DNA from 2 places in the Exiguobacterium sp. FD-YE-25-4 genome. Region 2 is predicted to be linked to the other one. Evidence: riboswitches for the same ligand, from Rfam matches in the RefSeq annotation. Region 2 holds a riboswitch; the other holds the start of a gene.

Region 1 (7,940 bases), 1.3 Mb from region 2:
AAGCAGCGGCTTTATATCGTTCCATCGGCTATGAGGTCATCGAGACGTCGACCGAGGACGGGTCGGGGATCGAAAAAATCCGCGGGTCGTTTAAGGAGAAGACGAGTGTGTTCGCCGGACAGACCGGGGTCGGTAAGAGTTCGCTCTTGAACGCGGTCGCACCTGAGCTTGAACTTGCAACCGGGAAGATCTCGAAATCACTTGGGCGCGGTAAGCACACGACGCGTCACGTCACGCTGATCACGCTCGCTGACGGGCTCGTGGCCGATACGCCTGGTTTCTCGAGCCTCGAGTTCCCAGAAGAACTCGAAGTCGAAGAGATGCGCTGGTGTTTCCCTGAGTTCGTCGAGCGGCATGATGACTGTAAATTCCGCGGTTGTGCCCATTTGAACGAACCAGGTTGTGCCGTCAAAGCGGCCGTCGAGGCGGGAGAAATCGCTTCCACCCGCTATGAGAATTATGTTACGTTTATGGCAGAGTTAAACGATAGACAACGGAGGTACTAACATGATTAAAATTGCACCATCGATTTTAGCGGCGGACTTCGCCAATTTAGAGGCAGAAGTGAAGGCGGTCCAAGAGGCCGGAGCGGATTACATCCATTTTGACGTCATGGACGGTCAATTCGTCCCGAACATCTCAATCGGCCTACCGGTGTTAGCGAGCTTACGGAAGAAGTCGGACATGGTACTCGACGTCCATTTGATGATCGACCAGCCCGAACGGTTCGTCGAAGATTTCATCAAGGCCGGGGCGGATATCGTCACGGTTCACGTTGAAGCGACGAATCATTTGCATCGCGTGTTGCAACAAATCAAAGCGGCCGGCGCCAAGTGTGGTGTCGTCTTGAATCCGCATACGCCGCTGTCATCGATTGAACACGTGCTCGGTGACGTCGACATGGTGCTCCTCATGACGGTGAACCCTGGCTTTGGGGGCCAGGCATTCATCGAATCGGTCGTCCCGAAAATCTCGGCGCTGAGCGAGATGCGCCAAGCGCGTCGTCTCGACTTTGAAATCGAGATTGACGGCGGTGTCAACGCAGAGACGGCGAAATTATGCATCGACGCTGGCGCTGATGTGCTCGTGGCTGGTTCAGCCATCTATAACGAGCCGAGCTATAAAGACGCAATCGATAGCATTCGTCACGCTTCTCGTGTATAATCGTCGATAGAACAACAAATATTGTCGCAAGGGGTGTCACATTCTGTGGCTGAGAGGCATTTGCTAACCCTTTGAACCTGTTCCGTTCACACGGACGTAGGGATGTGGCGAAAATGCACGTTGCTACTCGATAGCAGCATGGCGTTTACGTCATGCTGCTTTTTGTCGTTCGCTCATATAATAAGGAGGGAATAAGATGAAACAACGTTTAAAACTACAGGCGCTCATTGAAATCTCATTGTTCGCCGCACTCGGCTTGATCTTTGATTTGCTCATCCCGTTCCGGATGCCGCAGGGCGGATCGATCAGCCTGGCGATGTTGCCGATCTTTGTGATGGCGTACCGCCATGGATTAAAAGGCGGACTGGCGACAGGAGCGCTCGTCGGAACGCTGCAACTGCTGTTCGGGGCTTACATCTTCACACCGGTCCAGTTCCTGCTCGACTACACGTTCGCTTACGGTGTCGTCGGGATGGCCGGACTGTTCGCTGGTCAAGTGAAACGGGCCGCCAAGGACGAGGCGAAAAAGACGCTCGTCGTCTACTTGGTGCTCGGGGCGCTCCTCGGTTCTTTGCTTCGCTACGGCGCCCACGTCTTATCAGGGATCGTCTTCTTCGCCGAGTACGCGGAAGGGCCGGTCGTCGCCTATTCGTTCGCTTATAACATGACGTATATGTTGCCGTCCTTCCTCGTGTCGGCCGTCGTCCTCGTTCTCTTGTTCGTCTCGGCACCACGTTTCGCCACGCTCGCGACCCGGGGCCTCCGCTAATGCGGGTGTTGATTGTGGCGGCCAGCCCGGAACCAATCTCGGGACTCCCGCGTGACGTCGATTACATCATCGGCGTCGACGGGGGGTACGAGACACTGTTGAACCAAGGGCTGAACCCGGATCTCGTCGTCGGCGATTTCGACTCCTTCACGGGCGAAGTGCCGATTGACGCCGTCCGTTACCCATCTGAAAAAGACGTGACCGACCTCGAGATCGCGCTCGAGGTGGCCCGTGGACACGGGGCGACGGAGATGCTCGTGTACGGCGCTCTCGGTGGACGCCTCGATATGACGCTCGGCAATATTGGGCTGCTCGAGGCATATCCAGAGATGCGTTTGTTCACGGCCGGGCAAACCGTTCGTCTTGTTGGATCTGGGCGTCACGAGCTTCCACGTCAAGCCGATCATTATTTGTCGCTCATCCCGTGGAAGCGGGCGAACGTGTCCATCCGCGGCGTCAAATATCCGCTCGACCGTCACGATGTCGTCAGCCATGAGGCGCTCACGATCTCGAACGAGTGGGCCGGTGAGGCGGCGGACTTGATCGTGCACGAAGGAAAGGTGCTCGTGCTGTATATCAAAAAATGAACACAAAAAAATCCCATCGGCGAATGCCGCTGGGATTTATTTCGTTCGTGTATAAAAATTATACGCGTTCAACGAGACCTGATTTAAGAGCGCGAGCTGAAACCCAAACTCGTTTAGGTTTACCGTCAACGAGAATACGAACTTTTTGTACGTTTACACCCCAAGTGCGTTTTGTCTTGTTGAGTGCGTGCGAACGGTTGTTACCTGATTTAGGTGATTTACCTGTTACGTAGCATTTACGTGCCATGCGTTTCCCCTCCTTTTTTATGTGGGTTCGTCCTAATAGACACTCGTTTATATTAGCACGGGTTTTTTCACGATGCAACTAGAAAATCATAGGATGACAAGAAAAAAACTTGACATTACTGGAAAGGATTTTAATAATGAATGAGGGTTACGGCTACAATTGACCGAGTTTATGGAGCAGGTTCTTTTAATAACTAGGTACTTATTGTAGAATGTAGTGAAGGAATCATTCCGAATGAAGGAGGCTACTCCATATGGCAATTGAAATGAAGACAACATATGGCAATATTGACATCACGAACGACGTGGTCGCAACACTCGCAGGCGGTGCGGCGATGGAATGTTTCGGCGTTGTGGGAATGGCGTCTCAAGCTCAATTGAAAGACGGTATTGCAGAACTATTGAAGCGTGAAAACTACGCCCGAGGCGTGGTCGTACGTCAAGATGGAGAAGACGTACATATCGACATGCACATCATTGTGAGTTACGGGACGAAAGTGTCGGAAGTCGCATATAACGTGCAAAGCCGTGTAAAATACACGCTCGGTGAAACTTTAGGATTAAACGTTTCGTCGGTAAACATATTCGTACAAGGCGTTCGTCTGACGAATGACTGACGAGAACGAAGGAGGATTTGGTGTGGGTTTAAAACGTTTAGATGGATTGGTGTTCGCGAACATGGTCGCGAACGGTGCAGCCAACTTGAGCCAGAATGCGGATTATGTAGATTCGCTTAACGTCTTCCCGGTGCCGGATGGCGACACGGGGACGAACATGAATTTGACGATGACATCGGGTGCGAAGGAAGTGGCCGCACTCAACACGGCAAATATCGCTGACGTCTCATCGAAGTTTGCACGTGGTCTCTTGATGGGAGCACGCGGGAACTCCGGTGTTATTTTAAGCCAATTGTTCCGTGGCTTCGGTAAAGCGATCGAAGGAAAGACCGAAGTGTCGACAGTCGATTTCGCCGAGGCATTGAAACGTGGTGTCGACACGGCATACAAGGCGGTTATGAAACCGGTTGAAGGAACGATTTTGACGGTTGCTCGTGAAGCGGCCGACGAAGCGCTCCGTGCTTCAGAGTCGACGAGCGACTTCAACGAGTTCATGGAACGTGTGATCGTGGAAGCGAAAGCTTCACTCGAGCGGACGCCGGACTTATTGCCGGTCTTGAAAGAAGTCGGCGTCGTCGATTCGGGCGGCCAAGGCTTGCTCGTTATTTATGAAGGGTTCCTTGCGAGCCTCGAAGGAAAAGAGCTCGAGAAGCCACATGCACCGGTCATGGATGCGCTCATCGAAGCCGAACATCATGCCCACGCCGCGCAAGGATTCATGTCGACCGAAGACATCGAGTTCGGTTATTGCACGGAAATCATGGTTCGTTTCCAAGATGCGAAGTTGAAGGATGCCCCGTTCAACGAGGACGCGTTCCGCAACGAACTGTCTGAACTCGGGGACTCACTCCTCGTCGTCGCAGATGAAGAGTTGCTTAAAGTTCACGTTCACGTCGAGACGCCAGGCGACGTCATCACGAAAGGACAGCGTTACGGTGAACTCGTCGCTGTCAAAATCGAGAATATGCGTCAACAGCACTCGACCATTTTAGAAGAAGAGCACGGCGCGAACCAACATGGCGTCCAACCGACGGCTCCGAAGGCGAAAGCACCGTATGCGATCGTCACGGTCGCCATGGGTGAAGGCGTCAGCGACTTGTTCCGTTCACTCGGTGCGGCTCACGTCATCGAGGGCGGTCAGACGATGAACCCATCGACGGAAGATATCGTCAAGGCAATCGAAGCGGCCAACGCGGACCATGTCTTCATCTTCCCGAACAACTCGAACATCATCATGGCTGCCGAACAAGCGGCATCGGTCGCATCTTGCGGCGTCTCGGTCATTCCGACGAAGACGGTGCCACAAGGACTTGCGGCAGCAATCGCGTTCAACCCGGAAGCCGATGTGGAGACGAACGAAAGCGTCATGAAGACGGCGGCTAGTACCGTCAAGTCTGGTCAAGTGACGTATGCGGTTCGTGATACGAGCATCGACGGTGTCGAGATTCGTAAAGACGACCACATGGCGATCGCCGAGAAGAAAATCGTCGCCTCATCGGCCTCGAGCCTCGAAGCGGCGAAGAAATTAGTCGACGCCCTCGTCGATGCCGACGACGAGATCATCACGATCTTGACGGGCGAAGGTTCGTCAGCAGAAGACGTGGAGGCACTCTCGGCGTACATCGAGTCGAAGAACGACGAGATCGAAATCGAGGTTCATGACGGGAAACAACCGCTCTACTCCTACATTTTTAGTGTGGAATAAGCTGTAACTCAGCCCTACCTTCTGTATAATGAAGGTAGGGTTTTTTTGAAAGGGGGAAATGCGATGAAATATCGCAGTGTGTTTGATATCATCGGACCGGTCATGGTCGGTCCATCGAGTTCGCATACGGCGGGCGCCGCCCGCATCGGTCTCATGGCCGGAAAACTGTTCGGACGGACACCGCGGCTCGCGCACATCACGTTTTATGGGTCGTTCGCCGATACGTATCGGGGACACGGGACCGATGTGGCCATCGTCGGTGGCATCATGGGCTTCGATACGTTCGACTTACGGATCCCGCAAGCGCTCGATCTCGCGAAAGAACGCGGCATCGAGGTCGTCTTTGAGACGAGCGATGCCCTGACGGATCATCCGAACACGGCCCGCGTCCGCCTAGAAGACGAGGACGGCACGTTTGAAATCGTCGGGATTTCAATCGGCGGCGGGACGATCGAGATCACCGAGTTGAATGGATTCCCGCTCAAATTGTCGGGCGGCGGGCCGGCACTCGTCGTCTTGCACCACGATCGCTTCGGGGCAATCGCGGCCGTGACCGGTATTTTGGCCAGACATGAGTTGAACATCGGCCATATGGAAGTGAGCCGTCATGAGAAAGGCAAGCAAGCGCTCATGGCGATCGAGATTGATGATCATTTGTCAAAAGACGTGTTAGCGGAAATCGAGCGGTTACCTCAAATCGAGCGGGTAGCCATCTTTGGGGAATAAGGAGACACCAATATGTTTAAATCAGTAGAAGAATTAGTCAGAACGGCAACGGAACGAGGGATTCCAATCTCAGAAGTGATGATCGAGCAAGAAGTGCACGTCAGACGCTCGACGCGTGAAGACGTCGTCGGCATGATGGAACGCAACCTCGAGGTGATGGAAGAAGCGGTTGCGCGGGCACTCGAAGGCGTGACGTCCGTGACGGGGTTGACGGGGAATGACGCCGTGCTCATGACCGACTATATCCGCTCGGGCAAGTCGCTCGCTGGGGATTTGATTTTAGACGCGGTCGCCAAAGCGATCGGGACGAATGAAGTCAACGCGGCGATGGGACGCATCTGTGCGACCCCGACGGCCGGCAGCGCCGGTGTCGTACCGGGTACGTTGTTTGCGGTCAAAGAACGTCTGGAAATGGACCGCGAGGCAATGGTCCGGTACTTGTTCACGTCTGGTGCGTTCGGGTTCGTCGTCGCCAACAACGCCTCGATTTCAGGGGCGGCCGGTGGTTGTCAGGCGGAAGTCGGTTCGGCGACCGGAATGGCCGCGGCGGCCATCGTCGAAGCAGCCGGTGGGACGCCGGAACAATCGGCGACGGCGTTTGCGATCGCCTTGAAGAACATGCTCGGTCTCGTCTGTGACCCGGTGGCGGGTCTCGTCGAAGTGCCGTGTGTCAAACGGAACGCCATGGGTGGAGCGAACGCGATCGTCGCGGCCGATATGGCCCTCGCTGGTATCACGTCTCGCATCCCTTGTGACGAGGTCATCTCGGCGATGCATGAGATCGGCCAGATGATGCCGACCGCCTTGAAAGAGACAGCCCGCGGCGGACTTGCCAATACGCCGACGGCCCGCCGTCTCGAACGAAACATCTTTGGAGAGAAAGAAAATGTCGAGAAGTGAGGCGCTGACGACGCTCAAAGGGGTCGGGCCAGAGATGGCCAAAAAATTAGAGACGATGGGTCTCGAACGAATCGAGGACGTGCTGGAGCACGTCCCGTTTCGTTATGAAAATTATAATAGCGGCACGGTGACGACGGCCATCCACGGCGATCTCGTCAAATGGAGCGGTACCGTCCAAGCGGAACCGCTCGTCCGTTATTACAGTAAAGGCAAGAACCGGCTCCAATTTCGGCTATTGCTCGAGGAACGCTACGTCGTCCACGTGACGATGTTCAACCGGGCGTTCTATAAAGACAAGCTCACGCTCGGCGCCACCGTGACGGTCAAAGGGAAATGGGACATGAACCGGATGACGATCAGCGCGACCGACCTCGAGTTCGGTGAACTGTCGGACGGGCTGCAACCGATTTATTCGCTTCGGGCCGGGTTGACCCAGAAGAACTTCAGCCGGATCGTCAAGCTTGCGTTTGAACAGACGACCTCGTTCGAGGACCGCCTGCCGGAATTGATTCGGCAACGCTATCGTCTCGAGGACCGGGAGGCGATGTTAAAAGGGATGCATTTCCCTGATTCGGTCGAGACGTACAAACAGGCACGCCGCAGTTACGTCTATGAAGAATGTCTGCTCTATCAATTGAAGCTTCAGGCGTTCCGGAAGATGGAACGGTCGGGTAAAGGCCGTGCCCTCACGCTCGATAAGCCTCAATTGAACGAATTCGTCAAACAACTTGCGTTTCCGTTGACCGGGGCGCAGACGCGTGTCATCCGGGAAATCGTCGGGGATTTAGAAGTGCCAGAACGAATGAATCGGTTGCTACAAGGGGATGTCGGGAGCGGAAAGACAGTCGTTGCCGCGATCGCCTTGTATGCGACGGTGAGCGCCGGCTATCAAGGGGCGCTCATGGTCCCGACCGAGATTTTGGCTGAACAGCATCTCGCCTCGCTTCAAGCGCTGTTTGAGCCGTACGGGATTCGAGTCGGTTTATTGACGAGTTCGGTCAAAGGCAAGGCCCGTACTGAGTTGCTTCAGGCCATCAAAGCGGGGGACGTCGATATCATCGTCGGGACGCACGCCTTGATCCAAGGGCCGGTCGAGTTCTCGCGCCTACATTTAGCCATCACCGACGAGCAACACCGGTTCGGAGTCGAACAGCGCAAGATGCTCCGTGACAAGGCGGAGCTCGCCGACGTGCTCTATATGACGGCGACACCGATTCCACGGACGC
Region 2 (7,940 bases):
GACCCAGTTCATAACTATAGAGTTCGTCAAAATCCGACATTCCCCTGTTCAATCGTACAAATTATGCTGATTGAACCAAACGAGATGGCTTTGCTTCAACCGTTTCCGTTCGACCATCCGCGTAAAGGCGTCAGTCGAAATGAAGCGATTGCCCGGGTGAATGGTCGCCAACTGCAACAAGATGAATCGTATGCCGCGCTCGCCTTCTTGAAGCCGGATATGAACCATCGTCCCATCTTCTTCAAAACGATTCAAGAATAACTCAATCTTGCAGTCCTCTTTCAACAAACGTGACGTGACGAAAGCGACTTGGCTGATCAGCGATTCGAAATCATGATGGAGCGTGTAACCGGATGGTCCGTTCAAATCCACGGCGAACGTGAACGTATCGAGCGTCGTCTGTTGAAACACTTTCGACTGCAATCGTCCGAGTTTTGCCGTCGCATACCAGTCGATCTCCTTGACCGGTTCCCCTTCATACGGTTTCGATCCAATCAGCTGCAACGGATTTCGAAGCGGTGACGCCAAGAGTGGTCGTTCCCCGAGCGCTAGCCGCTTCGTCCCGACCGGTGGGTGCAAGAGGAGTGACGGGAGGACGGTCCATTGCGTATCAACCGGCCGCTCATACAAATACGTCCCTAGTCGAAACGGGAGCGTGACGGCGATGACGCATTCCTCAAACGTAGCTGGACCGCGATACTCGGCGCGCACAATCAATTCATGTCGGGCCTGACCGACATCGACCTCATAGTCGAGCACGCTCGGGATCCGGTCATGCGCCGGAAAGCTGATTCCCGAGCTCGCCTTCAAACGAATGCGAAGTGGCAGTCCGAGCCGGTCCAACTCGCCCACCCCATCGACAACCAATACGAGCCGACTCTCGTCCCCGACAAACAGCAGTTCTTCGTATTGCGTGAACTGGAGATCGATGTGCCGCTCGAGTTGTTGCCGCGTCCGCTCGAGCATCCAAATCGCACTCGCGACAATGAAACATAGATAGCCGAATCCGTAGACGTACGGGAAAAACACGAGCATGACTCCGCTCACGATATATACGGGCAGGAGCCGTCGCTGTAACCATGCGTGTGTGGAGAGTGTCATCGTCAGCCCTCGACCGGTACGGGGACGGTGTCTAAAATGTGCGCGACGACGTTCGCTTTCGTCGACTTGATGCCGCCTTCAAGTGTTAACATGATGCGATGGGCGAGCACATACGGCGCCACGGCTTTGACGTCTTCTGGGATGACATACAGCCGGCCGGCCAAATAGGCATAGCTTTGACAAGCACGGAGCAATGCGATCGCGCCGCGTGGGCTGACTCCGACCTCGACGGACGCATGCCCCCGGGTCGCATGGACGAGACCGAGCATGTAATCGAGGACATCGTCTTGAATCGCGACTTGTCTCGTCTCAGCCTGCGCTTCTTGCAGCGAGGCGAGTGACGTCACGGCCTCGATTTGTTTGCGGGTCTCGGTCAACACTTGCAACAACAGTTCTCGCTCTTCGGCGGCTTCCGGATAGCCGACCGGAATCGAGATGAGGAACCGGTCGAGTTGCGCGTCTGGGAGCGGGAACGTCCCGGCCGATTCAATCGGGTTCTGCGTCGCGATGACAAAGAACGGTTTCGGCATCGGATACGTCTTCCCGCCGATTGAGACTTGTCGTTCCTCCATCGCTTCGAGCAGCGCCGACTGGGTGCGTGGGACGGCTCGATTGATTTCATCAATCAGGACGATGTTCGCGAAAATCGGACCTTGGCGATGGTCAAATCCTTGCGTCTGCATATTGAAGTAGTCGGTCCCGATGACGTCGGACGGGAGCAAATCGGCCGTAAATTGGATGCGCGAGAATGACCCGTCCAAACTGCCGGCAATCGCTTTGGCGAGCAACGTCTTCCCCGTTCCAGGTACGTCCTCGAGCAAGATGTGCCCTTCGGCGAGAAGCGCCGTGCAGCAGAGCCGGACGACTTCACCTTTCCCCAAATACACTTCATTCAACTGTTTGATGACCGCTTCGATTCCCATTTCGTTCCCCTCCGTTGGTAGATGTCTTATTCGAAGTTTACCTGTTTATGGTAATATAGACAATAAATAGTCTGAACATTCCGATAAGGAGGGAAAGGATGAAGTGGTCATCTCGATTTATAGGGTTCCTTGTTGTGACAGCTTGTCTCGTAGTGATGTTCGTCTTTATCAGCAAGGAGACGTTCAGTTGGTTCCAAACAATCAATACACCTGCTCCAATTAACGTGACGGAAGTGAACAGAGAAGAAGAGGATAAGCGGCAAACAGGCGGCATCGATATGGGGAAAACGACAGGGCCCAAATTTGAGGGAGACCCTCGCCCGAAGGAAAAGATGCTCAAATTCAAGTTCGGTCGCGGGAATGGTGATGCCCCAGGCGGACTCGGCACATTGTTCGCCTTCCTTGCCGCCATCGGGTTGACCGTCTATGGCGTGCGTAGATGGCTGCGTCGTCGACGGGGAAAAGGATTCACGTTCTCTAGTAGACAGAATGCCTTGGCGCCACTGTCTCTCAACGCGGACACATCGATTGAGGCACGGACGTTCCCGATGCTCACGAATATCGAACTGAGGGATTGGCTGATCACGTTCAACGCGTCGCTCGCCCCTGAGTTAAAACTTCGGACGAATGAGACGGTCGTCGACTGGTTCGAACGCATCGAGCTGACAGATATCGACGCCTCGCTCTATCATCTGATTCGCTATGGTCCCGCATCCGATCATGACATCCCGTTCGAGCAGCAACAACGATTTCACGAGGCACTCGACCGTTACTTGAAGCGGCAACCCTGAGCGAGAAAGTACCCGGGTTCTCAATGACTGGCAAACATGCTACGCTCATTGATAACAGGAAAAAAATGTAACTTTCTTAGGAGGTTTGATTGATGAAACGCCTAGGCCTACTCGGATTCAGTGTGTTTTTATTGACCGGGTGCACCGATTCCGTTGAGCAACCCATCGTCCCAGCCGATACAAATGAGCCGTCGTCCGAAGACATCACCGCTTGGACGCGAGAAGATTTTAAGGACGTCTTCGACCAATACGAAAAAGTAGCGCCGCTCTTGACGGCACTCGAGAACGATGGACTCACCCCGTTCCGCGAGACGTTCGAGCACGTCGTCATCGCCGGCGACGGCATCCATCATACATACGCCGACATTCATCCGTTCAAACTTGACGACGGCACGTACGCCACCGTCTATGAGAGCGCGAACGGAGACATCGCCAACGGCCCCGAGTCGGTCGCGCCGCTGTTTTGGCAAGAGGCGTCGTTCCTCCAATTCGTCGAAGAAATCGAGAAACGAAAATATGGGACGAGTGCCCCACCGACGGACGTCGTTTTGACCGAAGACGAGTTTCAGGCGCTCTATAACCGTCACGCTTATACGTCCGCACTCATCGTCGAGCTCGACGAATGGGGCGTGCAAGTCGCGCGTGACCCGCTCGAGAACGTCATCATCGCTGGGAACGGGGTCAAGGAAGTGAAGGCCGATTTGATCGTCTTTGAGGTCGAGGGTGGCTATGCCATCGTCTATGACCGGGACGGTGAGATCTTCAAAGGGCCGGAGTCGATTGCTCCGCTGTTTTGGAGCGAGACGGATTATGAAAACCTACTCGAGAAACATGAATGACTTATGGGAAGCGTCGTTTCAAGTCCCGGTACTCGAGTAGCAAATTGAGCCATTGCGCCGGCTTATCGCTCGACTCAGCTACATCGTACCGGTACCTCGTCACATACACATGCCACGACAAGGCACGATAGACGCAACCGAGCTCTTCGGCGATCAATAGATGACGCCAAAGTACGTCCTTGGGTGCGACGCCGCTCCACGCTTCCAAGTAAACCGTACGCATCGTTTGAATCTGTTCATACCAGGCGACCTCGTCTTCTTCCGGCAATAAGTCGTACAGCGCGTTCCAAAACACGCGCACGCTGAAAAACGGATGCGTGACGGTCGCGTCGCCCCAGTCGAGGATACACAAATCATTCGTCCGTTCCCGCCAGAAGATGTTGCCGCCGTGCAAATCACCGTGCTCGAGACTCATCGGCATCCCGGTCGCCAGCTCATCGCACATGGCGATCAATTCATCTTGAAGCGCGAGCATGGCCTCGGCTTTGTATTGCTCGAGCCCGACGCAGAGCTCAGGTAAATACGTGCGGATTTCGTCCTTCAACTTGGCCGGTCGGCGGTCCGGGATGCCGTAAGACAAGTAGGTCTCGATCTGGTCGATCTCCTGTCGCTGCAGCTGTGCGTATTGACGCAACGCCGCTTCGTATCGACTCACGTCCGGTCGTTCACGTAGCGCCTCTCCGTCGATGTCTCGCATGAGCAACCAGTTCCGGGCTGAATCGATGGCGATGACGTCAGGCACGAAATCAGGATGCCGCTCGGCCAGAAACGCCGACAATCCGGCCTCGCCGCGGCTGATATCGGTCACCGCTTTGGCGTAGTAACGTTCCTTATCGAGCGCGCCAACAAGCAAGTACGTCAAATCGGTATCTTTGATCACGTGCCACCTCGCATTCGGCACGTTTGCCTCAATCCATCGTTCGAACCGTTCACGAAACGATCGGTCACGCCATGGGATTGCCTGTCTCATCCTGTTCACCCTTTCTTTCATCATCTCCTAGGAGGAAACGATATGGACGTTGTATATTACTCATACCCGGTCGATGCCATCTTGTATATGTACTTAGGGGCGACGGCCATCGTCAGTCTCATCATCGGGCTGCTCGTTTGGCGTCTGTTCAAGCGCCGAGATGTCGGCTTTTGGACAACGCTCGTTCTCAGCTTTGTCGGGCTGTCGCTCTCGCTCGTCTGGTTTCAAAACGCGTCCGTCGCCGTGTTCATGGGGACACTCCCGTGGCTGATCAATCTCGTCTTCTCCCTTTTGTTGTACGGTCTGTTCGTCGGCATCATCTATGTCACGTTCCGACCACGAAAGCTCGACCGCGTCAAATGACGGTATGCTATACTCATGTTAATAAACGACCACTAGGGGAGCCTTCGGGCTGAGACGGCATGCGCCGGACCCTTCGAACCTGATCTGGCTCATACCAGCGTAGGGAAGTGGTGTGGGATTCGTCTGTCTTTCCACGCCACTTTTCCACTTGGAGAAGTGGCGTTTTCATTTTGAAAGGAGACTATCTATGCGTATTCAACAACTCACTTGGATGGCGATGCTCATCGCCATCGCCGTCATCGGTTCCCTGTTCATCTCGATTCCGACCGGTGTCGCCCGTGCCTATCCGATTCAACATATGGTGAACGTCATCGCCGCCGTCACCGTCGGGCCGATCGGGGCCGTTCTCGTTGCGTTCGTGACCGGAATCGTCCGTGTCATGACCGGTACCGGGTCGCTCTTGGCCTTTCCCGGAGGTATGATTGGGGCGCTTTTGGCCGGGGTCTTCTATATGAAGACGAACCGCGTAGCCTTCGCCGCATTTGGTGAAGTCATCGGGACCGGCCTCATCGCTTCGCTCGTCGCCGTCCCGTACGCCAAGGTGTTGATGGGGAGCGAGTTCGGGGCGCTGTTCTTCTTCCCAGCCTTCCTTGCCTCGAGTGTGACTGGGGCCGTGCTCGGCTGGATTGTTTTGGCTCGGGTCAAACAATTGCGACCGCTCACGGCGAAACGATAAATAGGAGTTCCCCCCGCTAAAAAAAATGGTAAAATCAGGATAACACATACTGGGAGGTCATTTCTTGAATCGATTGACGCTATTACTGGCTGCCACCGCTTGCCTGTTCATGTCCGGTCTGTTGTATACGCTTGAACGCATCGCCACGTTCACCCGCTGGAATGCTCAGATTGCGACGGGCACGTTTTCCAGCGAGCCGATGTTCGTCGATATTCTGCTCCAAAACGTGTTCATCTCGATTTTCGGAGTGGCCGCGATCGTTCTCTTTTTCAAAGCGGGCAGTGCTGTCCAAAATACAACGTCCACAAAAGCAGGGACAGCCGATTTATGACGGCTGTCCCTGTTTGACGTGATGTGATGGTTTTATAACTCTAGTGAAGAAGGAGTGTTTAGTTATGGACATTAATCGCAATCCTTATTTTTACTCATTGTTAGTCGGGACTTTAATTTTTCTATTCATCTTCATCTCTGAATTCTTTTTCAATTTTGGAATCATATCGAATCACTCGATTACATTGCTCTTTCTTTCTTTGACCACTCTGTTGGCGGTACTGCTTATTTTTTCCGTGCTGTATGTCAAAAAATTTAAAGACGAAAAAGGGAACATATTATTAGGCGTATTAATCTTTTCAGGCGCTGGTTTCCTTCTTTTCTTACTACTCAATACGTTAGTGATGTTGTAAGTTGAACCGGGTCTAGTCGTCTTCCTTCGATTTTTAGTGAATTTGCATTATCATTATCTCCTTACCTTGTTCATAAAAATCACAGCTCAAAAAGTTTCTTCCCACCTATATTTTCAGTGAGCCGTTCGCTACACTGAAAGAAAATAAGGGGGGCAAAGCGATGTTTCGTATCGGCAGTATCTTTATTCCTGTAACAAATTTAATCCGATCATTGGAATGGTATCAAACCCACTTTCACATATCTGAAATCGGACGTTGGGAAGGTGGCATCGGCGTCCATTTCCCAGACGGGGCGACCCAACTCGGATTGATTGAAACGAAAAACGTTGCTTCGACGACGTTCAGCGACCGAAACGGTGACGAACACGTCAGCTTCAACATCGTCTGCGACGACATTCAATCCATCCATGACACATTTGAACGCGCCGGCTTGAAACCTGGCCGACTTCAAGATTTTGGCGGGATGAGTTGTTTTGATGTATTGGACCCGGATGGCAACGTCATCAGTCTGACGTCAGAATCAGCCGATTCGCCCTTCCATCGAGACCAGATTAGACAAGCACAATTGAAAGGACAGACCCAATGAAACAAATCCACCATCTCTGCATCCAAACGCCCGATTACGAGGCGTCCAAACGATTCTATGAGGCGCTCGGCTTCGAGCTCGTCCAAGAGTCACCCGACTTCCACACCCGAGCGTTCAACAGCTGGCTCAAACTCGGTGACTTTTATATCGAGCTTCAAACGGCAAAAGTCGACGAGACGTTGTCGCCTTATTCGAAGCACGTGGCCGGACCGGTCCACTTCGCGCTTTATGTCGATGACCTCGAAGCGGAAGTAAGGCGGCTTGAGGACATTGGCGTGACGTTCCTACCAAAGCACGGCGGGAACATCTACTTCGTCGTTGACGGTCATTTGAGTAAATTAAAAGCTCCGGAAGGCACGATTATCGAGCTCCGGGACACGTTCTTAATCAAGTGAGGCGCTGCCTCGCTTTTTTTATTGCCAAAATCGCACACCCTCATGTTTTTCGCCGTCTTCGAACAGGTACATGACAGAGAACACACTTTGTCCGTACCGTTTGGAGGTCTTTCATGAAATATCTCGATTATTGGAGTTACTTATCGCTCTCCCTCGCCAAGCTGTTCCTATTCAGTCTGTTGACGGCGAGCGCGTTCGACCTGCGCTTTTTGTTCATCAATCTAGCGACCATCTTGATGATGACGAGTTGGGCGCTACTCATAAAACAACAGACGCGCCGCTTGATTTTGTTCACGTCGCTGTTTCTGCACAGCACGTTGCTCATCTCGGACGTCTGGTACTACCGCTATTTCGGTAACTTGCTGTCGGCCACCCTACTGTCTGATATCGGCCAGATGGGAGACGTCGGGGGCGGCTTTCTGACACTGATTCAAGCGCCCGACTTCATCTTGTTCACGGACTTGCTCGTCTACGCGGCTGTCCTCCTCTATATGAAGCGACACCCCATCACGGAACCGAAACGTCTCGGTCGCCGTTTGGCAGTCACCGGTTTTCTTGTCGGCTTCATCGTCTTTACCGTCCCGACCGTTGTTCATTACGCCGAAACAGATCA

What was found. Region 2 has a riboswitch for thiamine pyrophosphate ahead of thiW (energy coupling factor transporter S component ThiW). Riboswitches for the same ligand answer to the same signal wherever they lie in the genome.
Region 1: linked by a shared signal. The riboswitch ahead of thiT (energy-coupled thiamine transporter ThiT) and the one ahead of thiW (energy coupling factor transporter S component ThiW) in region 2 are both predicted to bind thiamine pyrophosphate.

The regions. Positions count from the first base shown of each region.
Region 1 covers NZ_CM168041.1:1,179,522-1,187,461, forward strand. Annotated here, with positions in the region: gene rsgA (ribosome small subunit-dependent GTPase A) at 1-506, shown strand, start outside; gene rpe (ribulose-phosphate 3-epimerase) at 508-1,164, shown strand; TPP riboswitch at 1,184-1,284, shown strand; gene thiT (energy-coupled thiamine transporter ThiT) at 1,361-1,933, shown strand; gene AC13H5_RS06070 (thiamine diphosphokinase) at 1,933-2,520, shown strand; gene rpmB (50S ribosomal protein L28) at 2,579-2,767, opposite strand; gene AC13H5_RS06080 (Asp23/Gls24 family envelope stress response protein) at 3,021-3,383, shown strand; gene AC13H5_RS06085 (DAK2 domain-containing protein) at 3,406-5,088, shown strand; gene sdaAB (L-serine ammonia-lyase, iron-sulfur-dependent subunit beta) at 5,152-5,814, shown strand; gene sdaAA (L-serine ammonia-lyase, iron-sulfur-dependent, subunit alpha) at 5,827-6,714, shown strand; gene recG (ATP-dependent DNA helicase RecG) at 6,701-7,940, shown strand, end outside.
Region 2 covers NZ_CM168041.1:2,786,865-2,794,804, forward strand. Annotated here, with positions in the region: gene AC13H5_RS14340 (DUF58 domain-containing protein) at 49-1,101, opposite strand; gene AC13H5_RS14345 (AAA family ATPase) at 1,104-2,024, opposite strand; gene AC13H5_RS14350 (hypothetical protein) at 2,123-2,815, shown strand; gene AC13H5_RS14355 (hypothetical protein) at 2,908-3,654, shown strand; gene AC13H5_RS14360 (phosphotransferase family protein) at 3,656-4,624, opposite strand; gene AC13H5_RS14365 (hypothetical protein) at 4,667-4,987, shown strand; TPP riboswitch at 5,012-5,110, shown strand; gene thiW (energy coupling factor transporter S component ThiW) at 5,175-5,663, shown strand; gene AC13H5_RS14375 (hypothetical protein) at 5,728-5,994, shown strand; gene AC13H5_RS14380 (VOC family protein) at 6,507-6,932, shown strand; gene AC13H5_RS14385 (VOC family protein) at 6,929-7,327, shown strand; gene AC13H5_RS14390 (LTA synthase family protein) at 7,441-7,940, shown strand, end outside.